Linked DNA regions of Mesorhizobium japonicum MAFF 303099. The protein of the gene in region 1 interacts with the protein of each later gene in a pairwise test. Links are inferred from orthologs where the notes say so. Each region holds a gene or a part of one and is shown on either strand. Other genes may lie near its edges.

Evidence for each region. Proteins that work in one complex are often made in the same cells at the same time.
Region 2: the proteins of MAFF_RS18135 (region 1) and def interact in binary tests that used the Escherichia coli proteins (3 or more experiments, as listed by UniProt). The link is inferred for Mesorhizobium japonicum MAFF 303099 from one-to-one orthologs.

Annotation. Positions count from the first base shown.
Region 1 is NC_002678.2:3,481,240-3,489,196, forward strand. What follows is about bases 2,307-5,223. They hold MAFF_RS18135 (aspartate-semialdehyde dehydrogenase), read right to left. Parts: upstream 4,324-5,223; coding sequence 3,289-4,323; downstream 2,307-3,288. Other genes in these bases: MAFF_RS18125 (ACT domain-containing protein), read left to right, coding at 2,307-2,618; MAFF_RS18130 (GNAT family N-acetyltransferase), read right to left, coding at 2,623-3,081; MAFF_RS18140 (DEAD/DEAH box helicase), read left to right, coding at 4,763-5,223. Outside these bases: MAFF_RS18110 (SRPBCC family protein), read right to left, coding at 40-567; MAFF_RS18115 (DoxX family protein), read right to left, coding at 586-996; MAFF_RS18120 (bestrophin family protein), read right to left, coding at 1,129-2,034; more of MAFF_RS18125, read left to right, coding at 2,205-2,306; more of MAFF_RS18140, read left to right, coding at 5,224-6,625; MAFF_RS18145 (DUF805 domain-containing protein), read left to right, coding at 6,813-7,523; MAFF_RS18150 (DUF805 domain-containing protein), read left to right, coding at 7,594-7,957.
Region 2 is NC_002678.2:3,854,922-3,860,275, reverse strand. What follows is about bases 1-2,834. They hold def (peptide deformylase), read left to right. Parts: upstream 1-1,069; coding sequence 1,070-1,600; downstream 1,601-2,834. Other genes in these bases: MAFF_RS19960 (GNAT family N-acetyltransferase), read left to right, coding at 2,557-2,834; fmt (methionyl-tRNA formyltransferase), read left to right, coding at 1,607-2,560; MAFF_RS19975 (DNA recombination protein RmuC), read right to left, coding at 1-966. In the rest of the region: more of MAFF_RS19960, read left to right, coding at 2,835-3,063; tRNA pseudouridine(38-40) synthase TruA, read left to right, coding at 3,185-3,931; MAFF_RS19950 (hypothetical protein), read right to left, coding at 3,953-4,603; dapE (succinyl-diaminopimelate desuccinylase), read right to left, coding at 4,609-5,354. UniProt on the Escherichia coli protein: Removes the formyl group from the N-terminal Met of newly synthesized proteins. Requires at least a dipeptide for an efficient rate of reaction. N-terminal L-methionine is a prerequisite for activity but the enzyme has broad specificity at other positions.

The DNA.
Region 1 (7,957 bases):
GCCCGGCCGACTTCAGGCGAGCGGCCGTGTCCACTCGGATCATGCCTCGGTGTTGCGCTTCAGATTGGCGAGGCCGACCTCGAAATCCCGGCCGATCAGCGTGTCGAAATTCATGAACAGGCCCATCAGCTTGGCAATGAAGGGCCGGCTGCCGCGCATCGCCCAAGAGACGGCGGTGGTGTCGCCCGATGGCGTCAAGGTGAAGTCGACGCTGTTGTTGGCGCGGAACGGCTTCTCGAAATCGAGCTTGAGCGACACCAGCGAGAAGGGCACCGAATTGACGATCTCCATGCACCCCTTGCCCGCCTTGCCATTGCCTTCCCAGGCATAGACGGCGCCCTTGCCGCTCTGCGCGCCGGAGAGCCTGCGCTTCATGTCGGGGTCAAGCTTCTCGTAGGGCGACCATGTCGGCCAGCGGCTGAAATCGTTGATCAGCGGGAAGATCGCCTCGGGCGCAGCCTTGATGGTGGCCGTGCGGGTGACGACGAAATCATTCGGCCGCGTCGCGGCATAGGTGAGGATCGCGGCGATGATGACGACGAGGATGATGAGGATGGTGCTGAACATTTTTCTCTCCCTGAAAAACTATTGGCTGAGCGGGATCAGCGCGCGCACCCTGGGATCGCGCAGATAGAGGCCGCCCCACAGGATGATGCCGAGATAGACGCCGAACAGCGTGTGCGAGAACAGCGGATTGCCGATCCGCGCATTGGTGGCGATGGCTCCGCCCATATAGGCGGTGAGCAGGATGGCGCCGAGCACCGATGTGCGCGGCAGCGCGTAGAGCGCGGTCGCGACCAGGCCGATGACGCCGAGCATGCGCGCGACATTGGCGTCGGCCGGCCAGCCGAGCGGCACCATCGTCTGGGTGACGACATCGAGCGGCGGCAGCTTGATGGCGCCGTCGAAGATCATGAACAGGATGATGAGGCCGCTGAGCACACGGCCGGTCCACAAGGCGCCGGGCGAGGCAGGCGCGGTTTCGGAAATGCTCATCAACGTTCCCTCCGGTTGGTTCGAACCCCATTTGCTGGGGTCGAACCAAGGACGCGGCACGAGGCGGCAATCCTACAGGGGGTTGGGTTTTTTCAATCCGTCATTTGGCCGGCAGGCAGGCCGGGCCGGATTCTAGGAGAAATAAAACTTCTCGGCCGGCAGCATCTTCGGCGGCGCCTCCCCCAGCGCCTCGAATACCGAGATCTCGCAAACGCGGCACAGGCCGTCGAGCGCGAGGTCGTTGGCTTCGGTGCCGAACGGGTCCTCGAGTTCCTCCGACAGCGCGTCGAGGCCGAAGAAGGTGTAGGCGATCAACGCCGTGAACAGCGGCGTCGCCCAGCCGGTGGTCGAGATCAGCCCGATGGGCAAAAGCAGGCAGACGATATAGGCCGTGCGGTGCACGAGCAGCGTATAGGCGAAAGGCAAGGGCGTGCCGGCGATCCGCTCGCAGCCGGCCTGGATGGCCGTGATCGACGCCAGCCTCTCGTCGAGGATGCGGAAGCCGATCGGATCGACGTCGCCCGCCCGGCGCTGCGCATTGGCGCGCCGGCCCATGCGCCGGACCATCTCGTCGGCGGGATTGGCGAAGCCTGCGACCGTTTCCGCCTGAGCGTCGATGAAGGCGCGGGCGTCCTTGATGCTGTCGGTCTTGCGCAACTGGCCGCGCAGGAAATGGCAGAAGGCCAGCGCCTCCATCAGCAAGGCGCGCTGTTCGGCCGGATCGGGAATGAGGCTGGTCGTGGCGCGCGCCAGATTGCGGATTTCGAAGACCAGCGTGCCCCACAGCTTGCGCGCTTCCCACCAGCGGTCGTAGGCGGCGTTGTTGCGGAAGGACAGATAGATAGACAGCGTCACGCCCACCAGCCCGAAAGGCGTGATGTTGAAGACGCCGAGATCGAGCTCGAACCACCGCGCCAGGGCCAGGATGACCGCCGAATAGACGGCGAACCCAAAGATCTGCGGCAGGATGCGCGGCACCACGGAGCCGCGCATGATGAAGAACAGCTGCAGGAAGTTGGGGCGCGGGCGAACGATCATGGACGGCCTTTCACGGACCGGCATCGGCCCTCAGCTCCTCTATTGTGCGATGCGACGGATCCGCAAGCCCGGCCGCCAGCGACATCGCCATGTCGTGCGCGCGGACTATCGGCATGTGCCGGTTGCGGATATTGAGAAGGCTGTTGCCCGTTCCTGTTCAGGCGAGAGAAATGACCGGCGAGACCGACCTGAAGACATTGTTGGCGTCGATGACGCCGGAATTGCTTGACGGCATCCATGTCTTCGCCACGCTGGCGCCTGGAGTTTCCCAGCCGAAGAACCTCGACCCGGTGATGCTGTTTCGCGAGCGTGAGGGCACGACGCTGATCGTGACCGAGGACGCGGCAGAGGCAGCCGGACTGAGCGCCTCGTTCCGCTGCCGGATGATCACGCTGAACGTCCACTCATCGCTGGAAGCGGTCGGCTTCCTCGCCGCCATCACCACGCGGCTCGCCGCCGCCGGCATGGGCGTAAATCCGGTCTCGGCGTTCTACCATGATCACCTGTTTGTGCCGGCGGAGCGGGCGGAGGAGGCGATGGTCTTGTTGCGTGGACTGGCGGCAGAGAACGGACAGGTGGAGTAAGGCGTCAGCGCCTGCGGACGTACAGAATGTCCGGCAGGCCTTCCTCGTTGTTCGTGCCGTCGCCAAACGACTCGGCGCGGAACCCATGGCGCTCGTAAAAACGCTGGGCCCCGGTGTTGGCCTGGAAGCAATGGAGTTTCGTGACCGGCAAGGCTGCGGTGGCGTCCGTCAGCAACCGGCTGCCGATGCCTTGCCCCGTCCAGGCCGGGTCGAGGTAGAGCTGCTCCACCCAATCGCCGCTGACGGCAATGAAACCGGCAATCACCGGGCCGGCCTCAGCGACCGTCACCTGCTGTCGTGGCAGCACGATGTCGCGGATGAAGAAAAGGTCTTCCTTCGGCGTATGCAGCACCGGCATCCAGTCGAAAGCGTTGAGCGACGCGCGCATCATGGTCGCGATGGCGGCAGCGTCCGAGCCGCTGGCCGGGCGCAGGACGATACCTACGGGCTGAGTGCTAGTCATGAAGGGAACGCCAACGTCTCACTCCGCTGGAACACCCTCATCCGTCTCGGCGCTTCGCGCCGATCCACCTTCTCCCACAGGGGAGAAGGAAGAGGCGCCCGGCCGAAGGCCGAGCCCGCGACCGCGGGCCGCCGGTCGTCCGGCGCCCTCGCGGAGGGCCCGCCGCGGCAGCGGCGATACGGCCCGCGAGCGAAAAACAAACCGCCGTCAGGCCGCCTTCTTCTTCGGCTGGATCAGGCCGCGCTCGACCAGAAGCTCGGCGATCTGGACCGCGTTGAGCGCCGCGCCCTTGCGCAGATTGTCGGAGACGACCCACATCGACAGGCCGTTGTCGACGGTCGAATCCTCGCGGATGCGCGAGATGAAGGTGGCGTCCTCGCCGGCCGATTCCAGCGGCGTGATGTAGCCGCCGTCCTCGCGCTTGTCCAAGACCTGGCAGCCCGGCGCGTCACGCAGGATGTCGCGCGCCTCGTCGGCGGTGATCGGCTTCTCGAACTCGATGTTGACGGCTTCCGAATGGCCGATGAACACCGGCACGCGCACGCAGGTCGCCGTCAGCTTGATCTTGGGGTCGAGCATCTTCTTGGTCTCGGCGACCATCTTCCACTCTTCCTTGGTGAAGCCGTCGTCGAGGAAGACGTCGATATGCGGAATGACGTTGAAGGCGATGCGCTTGGTGAACTTCTTGACGTCGACCTGGTCGGCGACGAACACGGCACGGGTCTGCGTGAAGAGCTCGTCCATGCCTTCCTTGCCGGCGCCCGACACCGACTGGTAGGTGGCGACGACGACGCGCTTGATGGTGGCGAAATCATGCAGCGGCTTCAGCGCCACGACCAGCTGCGCCGTCGAGCAGTTCGGGTTGGCGATGATGTTCTTGCGCGTGAACAGCGAGATCGCGTCCGGATTCACTTCCGGCACGATCAGCGGCACGTCCTGGTCGTAGCGGAAGGCCGACGAATTATCGATGACGACGCAGCCCTGCTTGCCGATCTTCGGCGACCATTCCTTGGAGACATTGCCGCCGGCCGACATGACGCAGATGTCGGTGTCGGAAAAATCATACTGGTCGAGCGCCTTGACCTTCAGCGTGCGGTCGCCGAACGACACTTCCGTGCCCTGGCTGCGCCGCGACGCGAGCGCCACCACTTCGCTTACCGGAAAGCCGCGCTCTTCCAGTATGTTGAGCATTTCCCGGCCCACATTGCCCGTGGCGCCGACGACTGCAACCTTGAAACTCATAAAGATCTCCTGTCCCTCTCCGCTTGGTTTTTGGAGAAAACCCGCCGGCCAATGCGGGTTCCGTCCCCCGGGCCGAACCCGGGAGAGGGTGGTTAGGCCAAGGGAATCACACCGTTTTGGTGGTGGTTTTGGCCATGGTTTTGCTGGAACGAGGAGACGCGCCGAGGCGCCCGGCCCAATGGTTCGCATTGAGGCTGGGAGCATCGTATGCAAGAAGAGCCATCGAAAGGCCGCGCATCGAAAAACGATCCCGTTCAAAGCGGGCTTTTACGCGGTTTGCGGCAGGAGTCAATGCGCGGCGCGTCGCATGGCCTTCATGGCGCGCCCTGTACAAGAGCGGCGGCAGGAAGTACGAACGGCCAAGATTGTTGGGCTGGCGCGGCGCCGGCCCCGATGTGCTCCATGATGAGCGCAGAACCCTGAATTCCGAAAGAGCGAGATGTCCAACTTTGTAGGTATCGTCCCGGCGCTGGCACAGGCGCTGGAAAAACGCGGCTATTCCGAACTGACACCGGTGCAGAAGGCGGTGCTTGAACTTGGGTCCGCCGATGCGCTGGTGTCGGCGCAGACCGGCTCCGGCAAGACCGTGGCCTTCGGCCTTGCCATGGCGCCGACGCTTCTCGACGGCGCCGAGCGCTTTGGCGCGGCCATGGCGCCACTGGCATTGGCGGTGGCGCCGACGCGCGAACTGGCGCTGCAGGTGACGCGTGAACTGGAATGGCTTTACGAGCCGACCGGCGCCACGGTGGCGTCCTGCGTCGGCGGCATGGACATGCGCACCGAGCGGCGCGCGCTGGAGCGCGGCGCCCATATCGTCGTCGGCACGCCCGGCCGTTTGCGCGACCACATCACGCGCAACTCGCTCGACATGTCGGCGCTGAAGGCGGTGGTGCTCGACGAGGCCGACGAGATGCTCGATCTCGGTTTTCGCGAGGACCTCGAATTCATCCTCGATGCCGCGCCGGCCGAGCGCCGCACGCTGATGTTCTCGGCTACCGTGCCGCGTTCGATCGCAACGCTGGCGCAAGGCTATCAGCGCGATGCCGTGCGCATCTCCGCCGCCGGCGAGGAAAAGCAGCATCTCGACATCGAATACCGGGCGCTCAACGTCGCCCAGGCCGATCGCGAGAACGCCATCATCAACGTGCTGCGTTTCTATGAGGCCAAGAACGCGCTGGTGTTCTGCAACACGCGTGCCGCCGTCAATCATCTGACCGCGCGCTTCAACAACCGCAATTTTTCGGTCGTGGCGCTTTCGGGCGAGCTCAGCCAGAACGAGCGCAGCCACGCGCTGCAGGCGATGCGCGACGGCCGCGCCAAGGTATGCATCGCAACGGATGTCGCGGCGCGCGGCATCGACTTGCCCAACCTCGAACTGGTCATCCACGCCGACCTGCCGACCAATCCCGAAACGCTGCTGCACCGCAGCGGCCGCACCGGCCGCGCCGGGCGCAAGGGCGTCAGCGCGCTGATCGTGCCAGGCAGTGCCCGCAGGCGCACCGAGCGGCTGTTGCAGAACGCCGGCCTCAAGGCGACCTGGGCAAGCCCGCCCTCGGCCGACGACGTGATCCGCCGCGACGACGAGCGCATCCTGGCCGATCCGGCCTTCGACGAGCCGGTGAAGGACGATGAGCGCGCTTTCATCGACGCGCTTCTCGCCAAGCATGGCGCCGAACAGGTGGCCGCCGCCTTCGTGCGCCAGTGCCGCGCCAGCCGCTCGGCGCCCGAGGATCTGATAGACGTCGCTCCCTTCACGCCTTCACGCGAAAGGCCGGCGGGCGAAAAATTCGCGCAGCGCGACGAGGCGCCGAGCCGCCGCGACGATTTCGGCGCCAGCGTCTGGTTCTCGCTGTCGGTCGGGCGGAGGCAGAATGCAGAACCGCGCTGGCTGATCCCGATGCTGTGCCGCACCGGCAGCATCTCCAAGCGCGAGATCGGCGCCATCAAGATGCAGCCGGAAGAAACCTTCGTGCAGATCGCCGCGGACTGGGCCGATCGCTTTCTTGCCGCCATCGGGCCCGACCGCAAACTGCAGGGCAATATCCTGGTGAAGCGGCTCGACGGCACGCCGGACCTGTCGCGGGCCGGCTATCAGGCGCCGAGCCCCGACAAGAAGCCGCATCGCGGCAAGGCGCCATTCGACCCGAACGCGCCGAAGCGCAAATTCGAGAAGCGCACGCCGGCTTCAGCCGAGCAGCGCCCAGCCCATGAGGCAAAGCCGTGGGCGAAAAAGCCGGGCAAGCCGAAATTCGACAATGCCGGCCCGCCGAAGCACAAGAAGCCGAAGAAGCGGCCTTCGTAGGACAGGGTTGACGCCGCTGGCTGGCGTCAGAATGCTCGACTGTCATGGCCCGCTTTGGCCAAGATGCCTGCACGTGAAGCTTTACGCCTGATTTGCCGCTAATATGACAGCCACGTCGCACGGTCTTGCCCGCGGGCTCGCCACTGTGCCACACCTTGGCGGGGACGCGGCGACAGGGGGTGGGGCGATGCGTGGCGAAGTGCTTCACTATGACGAGGACCAGGGTTTCGGTTTCATCACCGGAGCCGACGGCAACCGCTACACATTCACCCGCGAAAACCTTCGCCGGCAAACCGCGATGGCCAAGGGTACGGCGGTCGAGTTCCAGCCGGGCGGCGGCCAGGCGCGTGACGTTTTCTCGATCGCCGCCCAGGCGGCAAGCCCGGCCGCCGACGCCGGCACGAGCGCCGCACCGGCTCAAGCCGCCCCCGCACCGGCGGCCGTCGCATCGCAAGCGCAGCATTTCGGCCGGACGGCCGAGCCGGCGGAGCCCACCGATCTCTGGTCCTATTTCTGGAACGGCGTAACCCGGAACTACTTCAATTTCGCCGGCCGCGCCCGGCGCAAGGAATATTGGGGCTATTGCCTGTTCTGGACGATCGCGTTGCTGGTGATCGTCGGCATCGGCGTTTTCGCCGATGCCGAGATGGGCAATTTCGACAGCGCCGAGATGCCGGCGATGACGGTCGGGCTTTTCGGCCTTTTCCTGCTGGCCACCTTCCTGCCCAGCCTCGGCATGATCGTGCGCCGCCTGCACGACCTCGGCCTGACCGGCTGGCTCTGCCTGCTCATCCTGATCCCGACCTTCGGCAGCCTGATCATCCTGGTCTTCGCGCTCATCCCGACACAGGGGCGCGAAAACCAATGGGGACCGGTGCCGGCGGGGGTTAGGGTTTAGTGTGGCGTGCATATTGCACTTGTGAACAACCCTGGGTAGCATGCTGGCGAAGCGACGCAGGGGGAAAGCAATGCGCGGTACGGTGTTTCACTACGACGCAGATCAAGACTACGGTTACATCGACGGCGCTGACGGCAAGCGCTATTTTTTCACACGGACGGATCTGAGTCAGGAGATAGCCCTCGTCAGAGGCCGTTTTGTCGAATTCCAGCCGGACGACGGAACAGCGCGCAACATCGTCGCCGCGAGTTCGCCCGCACCCTCGGCGACCCCTGGCCAGCCTGGTCTTACCACTGAAACCCGGCCCACTCGTTCCAGAGGACTGTGGGCATACTTCCTGTGCACGGTCAGTGTGGATTTTTTCAATTTCAACGGACGCGCCCGTCGCAAGGAATATTGGGCCTTCTGGCTGTGCTCGACCATCTTGGTGTTTG
Region 2 (5,354 bases), 370 kb from region 1 along the record:
CGCCTGTTCGCGCATGCGGGCGTCCTTGAGGATCGCCTGGATGACCTGGATCGACAGCATCAGCAGCGACGGCGAGACGATGACGACGCGGGCGCGGTGCGCCTTGTGGACGATCGCCTCGAAATTCTCGTGGATCTCGGCGAACACCGATTCCGACGGCACGAACATGAAGGCGGTGTCCTGCGTCTCGCCCTGGATCAGGTATTTTTCCGAGATGTCGCGGACATGGATCTCGATGTCGCGGCGGAAGGCCTGGGACGCGACTTTCTGCAGGTCGGCGCCGTCGGCGGCGCGGATGGCATTCCAGGCCTCCAGCGGAAACTTGGCATCGATGGCCAGTGACGGCGCGCCGTTCGGCATCTTCACCAGGCAATCGGGCCGGCTGCCATTCGACAGCGTCGCCTGGAATTCATAGGCGCCATGCGGCAGGCCGTCGGCGACGATCGCCTCCATGCGCGACTGGCCGAAGGCGCCGCGCGTCTGTTTGTTGGAGAGGATGGCCTGCAACTGCACGACCTGGCCGGCAAGCGACTGGATGTTGCCTTGCGCGGTGTCGATGATCGCCAGCCGCTCCTGCAGTTTGGCCAGGCTCTCATGCGTGGATTTGGTCTGTTCGGTCATGGTCTGGCCGATGCGGCCGGTCATGGCGTCGAGGCGCTGGCCGATCGACTGCGTCAACTCCGCCTGGCGCGCGCCGAACACTTCGGCAATGGCGCCCATGCGGCCCTGCATCTCGGCTTGGCTTTGCAGGATGCCGGCCATCCGCGCCTCGGCGTCGCGGGCATGGTCGGCGGCTTCCGCGGCAGCGACCGCGCGCGCCTTGGCCGACCGCCACAGCGCGACGACCAGCGCCAGGAACAGGCCGAGAAACAACAAGGCGCCGAAGGCCAGCGCGTGGCCGAGCGTGATTGTCGACGCGCCAAGCCGTGCGACGGGCTGCGAAAGGATGGTGTTCAGATCATTCATGTGGACAGCATAGCCGATTCGGTGGCCCGGCACAGATCAAAACGTGAACGATACTCAGGTCCACCGGTTGACGCTTTTCGCTGGACGTCTTACGTGGGACGCCATGCCGATCAAGCCACTCATCATCCTTCCCGATCCCATCCTGCGCCAGGTTTCCAAGCCGGTGGAGCGCGTCGACGCGCCTTTGCGCAAACTGGCCGACGACATGCTGGCGACCATGTATGACGCGCCCGGCATCGGGCTGGCGGCAATCCAGATCGGCGAACCGCTGCGCATGCTGGTGATCGATCTCGCCAAGGAAGACGAAACGCCGGCGCCGCATGTCTTCATCAACCCGGAGATCCTGGAAAGCGCCGAGGCGCGCTCCGTCTACGAGGAAGGCTGCCTGTCCATTCCCGACTATTACGCCGAGGTGGAGCGCCCGGCTTCCGTGCGCGTGAAATATCTCGACCGCGACGGCAAATTGCAGGAGATGGAGGCCGAGGGACTGATGGCGACCTGCCTGCAGCACGAGATCGATCATCTCAACGGCGTGCTGTTCATCGACCACATCTCGAAGCTGAAGCGCGACATGGTGGTGAAGAAGTTCAAGAAGCTCGCCAAGGACAAGGCGCCGGGCAAGCTGGTGGGATAGGGGAAAATGCCCCTTCGCGTCATCTTCATGGGCACGCCGGAGTTTTCGGTGCCGACGCTGCGCGCGATCGCCAAGGCCGGACATGAGATTTCCGCCGTCTACACGCAGCCGCCGCGCGCCGCCGGCCGGCGCGGACTGGAGTTGACGCCTTCACCGGTGCAGCGCGAGGCCGAGCGGCTGGGCATCGAGGTGCGGACGCCGACATCCCTCAAGGGCGAGGCCGAACAGGCCGCTTTCAACGCCCTGCGGGCCGATATCGCCGTGGTCGTGGCCTATGGTTTGCTGCTGCCGAAGGTAATTCTCGACGCACCCCGGCTTGGCTGCATCAACGGCCATGCATCGCTTCTGCCGCGCTGGCGCGGTGCCGCCCCCATCCAGCGCGCCATCATGGCTGGTGACCTGGAAAGCGGCATGATGGTTATGCGCATGGAAGAGGGTCTCGACACCGGCCCGGTGGGATTGCTTGAAAAATGCGCCATCGACCCCGATATGACAGCCGGCGATCTGCATGATCGGTTGATGCGCGTCGGTGCTGCCCTGATGGTGGAAGCGCTGGCGCGGCTGGCAAAGAACACCCTGACATTTACCGCGCAAGCGGCGGAAGGGGTGACTTACGCCAGAAAAATCGATAAATCCGAGACGCGCGTGGACTGGACGCGGCCCGCGGCCGAGGTCCACAACCACCTTCGTGGCCTGTCGCCCTTTCCCGGCGCCTGGTCCGAAATTGACATTGGCGGCCGCATGGAACGGCTGAAACTGCTTCGCTCGACGCTGTCCGATGGCCTGTCGCCTTCGGAAGATTTGGGCGAGTCGGGAGGAATTCTCGATGACCGGCTGACGGTCGCCTGCGGGGCAGGCGCGATCAGACTGGTCGAAGTTCAACGTGCGGGCGGAAAGCCCGCCGCCGCGTCGGAATTCCTGCGCGGAGCCAAGATCGTAAAAGGAATGAAGTTCTCATGAGCATGATGTCGATACGCGCGGCGACGCCGCGGGATCGCGAGGCCATTCGCCTCGTCGAGGAACACGCCTTCGGCCAGCAGGCGGAGGCCGGGCTGGTCGACGCGCTGGTCACCGGCGGCGACGCCGTCGTCGAACTGGTGGCGGAAGAAGACGGCCAGGCGGTCGGCCACATCCTGTTTTCCCGGCTGTTCGTCCAGACTGGCGGCAGGAGCTTCGCGGCGGTGGCGCTGGCGCCGCTGGCGGTGGAACCTTCGTTCCATGGCAGCGGCATAGGCGGCGCGCTGATCCGCGAGGCGCATATCCGGCTGAAGGATGCCGGCGAGACGCTGGCGGTGGTGCTGGGCGACCCGGCCTATTATGGCCGTTTCGGCTACAGCCATGCGCGGGCCGAGAAGTTCGAGAGCGAATACCAGGGCGAGGCGCTGCAGGCGCTGGCCTGGGGCGACGCTCCGGAGGCCGGCAGGCTGGTCTACGCTTCCGCCTTCACCGCTCTCGCCGCGTAGAGCAGTCCACCGTTTCATGGAAACGGTGACCTGCTCTACCTCTTTGTTTTAACGCAATTCCGGACGGAAAACCGTTTCACACTTTTCCTGGAATTGCTCAAGGCGAGAGCTCTAGCCGCAAATGCCGCGTTTTCGCCTCGACATCGAATATGACGGCAGCCTGTTCGCCGGCTGGCAGCATCAGGCCGACCAGCCTTCGGTGCAGCAGGCGATCGAGCAGGCGATCGAGAAATTCTGCGGCGAGGCGGTGCGGTTGCGCGCCGCCGGCCGCACCGATGCCGGCGTGCATGCGAGCGCCCAGGTGGCGCATGTCGACCTCGCCAAGCCATGGCCCGGCGACAAGGTGCGCGATGCCGTCAACGCCCATCTGCAGGCGGCCGGCGCGCATGTCGCCATCCTGAAAGCGGCGATCGTCCCGGACGATTTCGACGCCCGCTTCTCTGCCACCGGGCGCCACTATCTCTATCGCATCCTCAACCGGCGTGCGCCCGCGGCACTGGAAAAGGGCAAGGTGTGGTGGGTGCCGAAGCGGCTCGATGCCGGCGCCATGCACGAGGCCGCGAAACTCCTGCTCGGCCGGCATGACTTCACCACCTTCCGTTCGACCCAGTGCCAGGCCAACAGCCCGGTTCGGACGCTGGAACGCCTCGATGTTAGCCGGGCGGGCGACATGATCGAGGTGAGGGCTTCGGCCCGTTCCTTCCTGCACAACCAGGTGCGCTCCATGGTCGGCTCGCTCAAGCGCGTCGGCGATGGCGGCTGGACCGAGGCCGAGCTCAAGGCGGCGCTCGAAGCGCGCGACCGCGCCGCCTGCGGCCAGGTGGCGCCGCCCGACGGGCTTTTTCTCATCGGCGTCGATTATCCCTGAATAGGGTCGGGGGGCTTCTGTTCAGAGCCCGGCAGGCTCTAACCCCGGGAACGGTCCGGAAAGGCTTTGAGCCCCGATATCGTCCGGCACGGAGATGCCAAGCAGCATCTGCAGCCCGAACAGCACCAGCAGCGAAGCGATGAACATGCCGACGAAAACGGCGGTGCCGACCGCCGCGCCCTTGCCGATCGTGGCATTGGTCATGCGCCAGGTCAGCACCATCGACAGGGCAAACAGCAGCAGCGACACAAGGCTCGAGACCTGGCTTGCCGACGACAGGAAAAGCCGGATCAGCGCCGAGGGCAGCATCAGCCAGGCGGTAATGGCGGAAGCCCAGTTGCTGGCGACGACATAGTGCACGAAGCGCCCGCCAATGCCGGCGCGCGGCGCGACCAAAGCGAGCGCGATCAACGGCAGCACCCAGGAACCGATATCGACCGTCGCCAGGCGCAACAGCATGCCGAAACGGCCCACGAAGGCGTCGGGATCGCCGATCTGGTTGGCGATGCCGACCCAGCTGACGATCAGCGCCGGCGCGGCAACGACGATGGCGAAGAAGGAATTCCAGAATCCGTCGGCCGACAGGTCGAGCAGGCGCAGGCCGTCGACCTTGCCGAGCATCAGCCGCCAGGCACCAGTGAGCGAAGCTTGGGTTTCATCCGCCGAAAGCATGCTGCTCAGCCCTGCCCGAACCAGTCTTCGATGAAGCGCTGGTAGATCCGCGTCAGCGTTTCGAGATCGGCAAGGGCGACGCGCTCGTCGACCATATGCATGGTCTTGCCGACCAGGCCGAACTCGACCACCGGGCAGTAATCCTTGATGAAGCGCGCATCCGACGTGCCGCCCGAAGTGGACAATGTCGGCTCCTTGCCGACCGCCGCCTTGATCGAGCCGGCAAGCGTGTCGACCAACTTGTCGTCGCGGGTCAGGAAGACATGGCTCGGCCGGTCGCGCCAGACGAGGTCATAGTCGACCGGTGTCTTCTTGCCCGGCCGATACTTCTTGCGCTTCGCCGCCTGGTCGAGCCGGTTGTGGATTTCGGCCTGGACGGTCTCGGCCGTCCAGGTGTCGTTGAAGCGGATGTTGAAGGTCGCGGTCGCCTTCGCGGGGATGACATTGGTGGCCGGGTTGCCGACATCGATGGAGGTGACCTCCAGATTGGTCGGTTGGAAATCCTTGGTTCCCTTGTCGAAGACGGGATGCAGCAGGGCATCGACCAGGCCCATCAAGCCGCGCACCGGATTGTCGGCAAGCTGCGGATAGGCGGCATGGCCCTGACGGCCATTGACCGTGATCGAACCGGACAGCGAGCCGCGGCGGCCGATCTTGATCATGTCGCCAAGCGTGTCCGGGTTGGTCGGCTCGCCAACGATCGAGGCATCCCATTTCTCGCCCCTGGAAGCGGCCCATTCGAGCAGCTTGA